DNA from 2 places in the Sporolactobacillus sp. BBK16-2 genome. Region 1 is predicted to be linked to the other one. Evidence: predicted binding sites of a transcription regulator. Region 1 holds the regulator's gene; the other holds the start of a gene.

Region 1 (3,165 bases):
AGGCAGCGGCAATACATTGTTCATCAAATTGAGCAAAAACTTCAGCAACTGGTTTACCGAATTCTTGTTGAATGATCTGTTTGACGGATTGGGCATCGATCGGAGTGACACGATCCTGGAGTCCGCGCATTGCCTCTGCAATTTGCTCTGGTAAAATGTCAGTTCTCAGGCTGAGCAGCTGGCCAAGCTTAATAAAGGTTGGTCCTAATTCTTCAAGCATTAAACGGATACGCTGTCCAAGAGACTTCTGATCATTCCCATTTCCAGAGAAGTCTGATGCAATCTGTTTCGGTAATGAAAGTAAATGAAATAGACCGACATCTTTAACAATATAGCCAAAGCCATATTTTACGAGAACGGAAACAATTTCTTGATATCTTTTAATATGGCGTATATGTTTTCCAATCATAGCATTCACCTAGTGTGCAGGTTAGTCTTCGCTGCTTTCTCTCTTAGATACTTTTTGCCTTAATTCTGTGAGTTCAGCTTCTAAAAGCGTCACTTTTTCTTTAAGACTCCCGTACTCTTCCTGTGATACAAAGCCGAGATCCTTAATTGCATCAACAATGTCTTTGTGAAACTCTGCGCGCCACTTGTCCGTGTTTTCTTTCCCTTTTTCATTGAAAGATTCTAGAAGCGATTTTGCTTCATCTGCTGCTGCACCGCCGCTTTTTGACAGGTCATTCAGAAATTTTTCTGCCTTATCTTTGCTGGTGATGGTCGCGCCGAGCCCTATGAGAAAACTTTTCTTCAGGAAATCGTTCATAGATTTATCCCTCCTTGTGCTTTTCTTCATTTTAACCGACTCAGTGGGTCATGTATACGAATTCGCCATTTCTAATTGTGAATACTTCAATAATCAATTGAAAAAGGGCACGAAGGAACAGATGTTCTTTCGTACCCTAAGGCTTCAGAATCATTCATACACTTGGCAGTTGAGATCACTTAATCGAACGGAAAACACCAATTACTTTACCAAGAATGACACAATTATCAAGCAAGATGGGATCCATTGAAGGATTTTCCGGTTGGAGCCTTATATGATTGTTTTCTTTAAAAAAACGTTTAACCGTAGCTTCGTCCTCATCGGTCATAGCAACGACAATTTCACCGTTCTCTGCAGTCCGCTGCTGACGGACGATGACTTTGTCACCATCAAGAATGCCGGCATTAACCATACTTTCACCGGAGACATTGAGAATAAATGCATCTTCATCCTCGACCATTGAACTTGGAACAGGGAAATATTCTTCAATATTTTCAACAGCACTAATAGGAAGTCCTGCCGTTACTTTACCGATTACAGGAACACTTACTGTCTTTTCTGTATAGATGTCTCCATCATGATCGAGCACTTCAATTGCTCTAGGTTTTGTAGGATCACGCCTAATAAACCCTTTTTTCTCAAGCCTTTCAAGATGACCGTGTACCGTTGAGCTGGATGCTAACCCCACAGCGTCACATATTTCGCGGACCGATGGCGGATATCCTTTAATCGCAACTTCATGCTTAATAAAATCGAGTATAGATTGCTGCCGAGTTGAGAGTTTCATGATACTTCTCCTTTTCCTTATCTTGTCAATAGTATATCATCTGGGAAATTCAGATGCAAACATTTGTTCTAAAATAAGCATTGACACAAATGTACGTTCGTATTAAAATGAAGAAAACAAACGAACAAGCGTTCTTGAGAACAAATATTCCTAGCGGAGGTAAAACAAGATGAATACTCATGCACATAATAAAACAAAGGGAATTTCATTTATTGTATTATTTTGTATTATGACAGTCATTCTTTTCTTTACTTTAACAAATACGGTTGCTGCCGATCAGAATAATTATGTCAAAATTACAGTGAAATCCGGTGACTCGTTGTGGTCAATTGCTACAACATACCATGCTAATAATCCTAAGCTCACGAAACATGCATTTGTTACCTGGGTTAAAGACAATAATGGTCTAGTTCGAAATCATATTGTTCCGAATCAAAAGTTGATTATCCCGATAACAGATAATCAATTAAAGAATCGTTAAAAATCTTAGCCGCAGAATTGGCAAAAAAAGTGTTTTGTGATATACTGTTATATAACAAAGGGAATGATTTGACAATGTACTGCTACAATTGTCTTTTCCTTTTTGCTTTTTAATTTGTGATTGCAAAGTTCTATTCCATTAATGATTATTTATCATTAATGGCCATTTTTCATCCTCCTTCAGAAGAAAGCATTTCTTAATTTATAAGAACACGCTTTCTTTTTTTTGTCTTCCAGCCGAAAATGTGCGGAAAAGGCTATGTTTCATGGGTATGAGGTTGACCTGAATTCGCGTGATAGTGTAAACTGAACTATGGACATTTGACACAAGGAGGAAGCAGACGCATGCTCTGGTTATACATACTCGTGGGCGTGATTTGCCTAGCAGCCGGATTGATCCTCGGCTTTTTAATCGCCCGTAGATATATGATGAATTACCTAAAAAAGAATCCGCCGATTAATGAAAACATGTTGCGTGTCATGATGGCTCAAATGGGTCAGCAACCGTCGCAAAAGAAGATTAATCAGATGATGAAAGCGATCAATCATCAAATGAAATGAGTAATGAACCCCTATGAATTAGCTATTCATGGGGGTTTTTACAATAGAAAAAAGTGAGTACTAATAAATTTCAGTCAGGGGGGTGTTCAATGCTCAAAGTAAGTGTTATTGGGATCGGTTCAATTGCTGCAAAAGCATATTTGCCGATTTATTTTAAAATGGCACAGGTTGATTTTTATTTCTGTGCACGAAATGTGAGAACATTGGACAATTCAAGTTGCATTTGTCCATGCAGCTACTTCGGTTCATCAGGACATTATTAAGTGTTTATTTTTGAATGGAATGGCAGTTTATACTGATGTAATGCTTATGAATAATTATGAAAGCGCTATATTTATTTGGTGGAATTAGTCTCAGAGCTTTTTCAGAGCGGAAATATACGGGCTTCGGAGGACACCTATAAAAACGAGGGGTTAAACTAATGATCAAAGCCTTTAGTCACGCTATCCACTATCCACACAAAGAGAGATGATTGAGAAGAAGAAGGATCCCTCGTTTATGCGAATGAACAATGACAGAAAAGATCGTGATTTAAGAAAGCAATGAAAATAATTTTTAACGTATAGATGTC
Region 2 (3,165 bases), 360 kb from region 1:
GCGTTGATATGACGGATCCTAAACCGGTACAACAGGCAATGGATGTCTTTGCCAAAGTTCTGGATGAAACTGAACACCTGCTGTTTAGTTGAAAAAAATACTGTTTAAAAAACGACAAGGACTGAGGATTAAATTCTCAGTCCTTGTCGTTTTCATTCATTGCTGCGCCGATGCCGTGTCACGAAGCACATCATGAAGAAAATAATTGTGAAGAGCATCGCCCCGGAAAGCAGCAGGGACTCTAAATGCAGCAATCCAAGCAGGAAATGATAAAAACAAAAAAACGTAACGGCGGTCAGAAGACAGAAAACAAAAAGTTTCATGGCATTCATCCTCTGCAGTTTCTCTAAAAACAAGCCTATGAATGTCTCGGAGTAAACATTCATCTAGAAGGTAAGAAAAGATGCTAGAGCTTGAGATAGCTGCGCACTCGTTCGTAAATCCAATCCATGGCTACACTTTTTTGATAGACGAATTCAAATAGGCGGCCCCGTACATAGACCTCATAATTGAACCAGCCGCGCTTAGTCATGCGGATGTGATTGTTGAAAATATCTTGCTTATTTCTTCGCAGATCCAGTGTTACGTGAGCAATTATGGCATCCAATAGTTCCAAATAAAGCGGTTTGAATTTAGTGTCCGCATGGACAATAGCTGTTCGATCACGTTCAAATGCCATTTTAATGAGCGGAAGCAGCATATATTCGGCGGCAATTTTCATTTCTTTTTCAGTCATTTCCGAGGCGGGCAGAAATCCTCCATGATCATTCATTTGAAATGCCCCCCGATTTTATTCGCACGTGCGCGCAACTGGCTGGACGACATAAGTGAGGTGCCATGAAAGATGGCCGTCTTTCCATATTTTTGATAAATTGTGTCGATTGCAGCACTTAATTTTGTTTTTTCTTCAATATGAGCGAAGAGATCGAGCTGATAGCTGCTTGATACTGGCTGAAGATCACTAAGGGTGACTGCAGCGGCTCGTACCGGAAGGCAGTCCCAGCTTTCTGTAAAAAGCCGATTAACCGCATGATAAATATCCATGCCAAAATTTGTCGCGAAGGGCAGCTTGATCTGGCGATGAAAACCGGTATGGCGCTCAAAAGTTCCGGAAATGCCAACGGAGACAACAAGCCCCATATAGTGTTTCACACGGGCTCGATAAGCGACCTCTTCACTCAATTCAAGAAGGATCACACGAATATCGCGCATTTCCGGGTAGTCGAAGGGCAGGGTCATGTGGTGCCCGATCGCTTTTTGTTCTGTAAAGGTGCTCATGGAGACGGGAGCACTGTCCAAGCCGTGTGAGGTTCGCCATAACAGCTCTCCGTTCACACCCCAACGCTTGCGCAGTAAAGCGAGCGGAAAACGGGCGAGATGACCGATTTGGCGAATTCCCATTCCAATGAAGTGCTGCTCCATTCGATGGCCAACGCCAAACAATTCACCAATGGGCAGGGGCCAGAGGTATTTTTTTATATTCTCAGCATTTAACTCAAAAATTCCTGCTTTGTTCTTTTTGCCATAATGATCACAAGCCATCTTGGCCATTACTTTATTGGGTCCGATTCCAATGCGGGCATAGACACCAAAGCGTTCCTGCATGCATCGTTGAATCTTCCGTGCAATGGTTGAGGGTGAACCAAAGAGCGGCAAGCTTTCGCTGACGTCAATAAACTGTTCATCAATCGAATAAGGCTCAACCAGATCGGTAAACTGTCTAAGAAATCGTGTCACGGCTGTAGATACATCAATGTAATGCTGCATGCGTGGCAGACGGATAACCGCCTGCGGACACTTAATTAACGCTTGACCAAGCGGCTCGGCCGTCAGTACGCCGAAATGCTTGGCAATCGGGCAAGCGGCAAGGACGATGCCGCTTCGCTGCCTCGGGTCACCTGCAACGATCAGAGGCTTGTTTCTGAATTCCGGGAAATCAGCCTTTTCAACAGAAGCGTAGAACGTTTGCATATCGATCAGGAAGATCACTCGATCCATGTGCGACACCTCAATTAATTGGATATGGATTTATTATACACGAACAAACGTTCTTTTAACACTGGAAATAAAAACATGTGTTCGTTATAATAGAGTTATGGAATGATTTAAGACAATGAAAAAGCCCTGCTCCTTTTTTAGGAGCAAGGCAATTATGGTTCTTGCAACATTCAAACGATCAAATGATACGGTCATTACGAATGACCGATATAGGACCAATATTCACCGCTTTTCAGAGAAACCGGTTCGATAATTTGCTGGAGCTGCAATTTGCGCAGTTCCTTTAATGCCTCTTCTTCCGTTAAGTCATAGATTACGACGACTTCCTGAGTGGTCAGAAAGCATTGTTGTTGAAAATAGTCTTTGAGCGAGATATTTGGCGCCGGGATCGGCTGCTCGCCCAGGAGTTCGGTCAAAATCTGTACATAGACGGAGTAAGGGTAATGTCCGTTTACCTTAATGGCTTCAGAGTCATTGCATGGTGCTGAGAAAACCAAGGTCGGAAGTTCGGTGATTGCCAATTCATTTGCTAATCGGCGATCACACTGAAAAGCCTTAATCGGACGACAGGAATGATAGTCATTGGAAAATTCCTGTTCATTCAGTCCGGCAAGGCGAGCGACACCCAGCAGCTCTTCAAATTTATTCAAGCCCTGTCTTCTGAGAAAAATCTGCTCACGTACGCGGCGAAGAAAAATTTGCCCGGCCGCACCTCCTTGGAATTCGGCCGCCTTAATCGCATAAGCGATCGAATAAGGAGAAGGCGGATTTTCCAGCCACACATCACTGTCGCAGCACATGCCGGTCAGGCGGGCATATTTGTCCCATTCCTCAGCAATTCTTTTTGCACGAGTGAATTGACAGCGATTTACCGTGTCATGCTTTGTCGTTAACAAGACGCGAAATGTAAAATAGTCATGGTATTGAAAAATAAATTTTTTAAGTAAAGGTTCAAAACCCCAGCATTCAGGGCAAAGCGGATCAATGAATGTTAAAATTTCGACTCGCTGGAAGGTTCGTTTCCTGCCGGTTCTTAATGTACACGACTCGTTTCCCGGTGTTCCCTCACATATAGACCCTTCCTCAAAACGTGTCATGGGATCCCACCTCTGGAAGAAATTTTAAATAGGGCGGCCTCAGAAATGGCCCCTGATTCAGATGGACTGT

The links. The regulator LexA, encoded in region 1, represses DNA repair genes until DNA is damaged. The targets are predictions, from matches to a motif close to CGAACATATGTTCG.
Region 2: the regulator LexA is predicted to act here: its motif matches at 2,039-2,052, upstream of AC6F33_RS06455 (DNA polymerase IV).

The regions. Positions count from the first base shown of each region.
Region 1 covers NZ_CM187611.1:1,658,767-1,661,931, forward strand. The annotation lists gene AC6F33_RS08305 (ABC1 kinase family protein) at 1-409, opposite strand, end outside; gene AC6F33_RS08310 (phasin family protein) at 431-766, opposite strand; gene lexA (transcriptional repressor LexA) at 942-1,553, opposite strand; gene yneA (cell division suppressor protein YneA) at 1,723-2,034, shown strand; gene AC6F33_RS08325 (YneF family protein) at 2,379-2,594, shown strand; gene AC6F33_RS08330 (hypothetical protein) at 2,684-2,857, shown strand.
Region 2 covers NZ_CM187611.1:1,294,317-1,297,481, forward strand. The annotation lists gene pepF (oligoendopeptidase F) at 1-92, shown strand, start outside; gene AC6F33_RS06445 (hypothetical protein) at 153-323, opposite strand; gene AC6F33_RS06450 (YhjD family protein) at 407-772, opposite strand; gene AC6F33_RS06455 (DNA polymerase IV) at 769-1,998, opposite strand; gene AC6F33_RS06460 (DsbA family protein) at 2,193-3,095, opposite strand.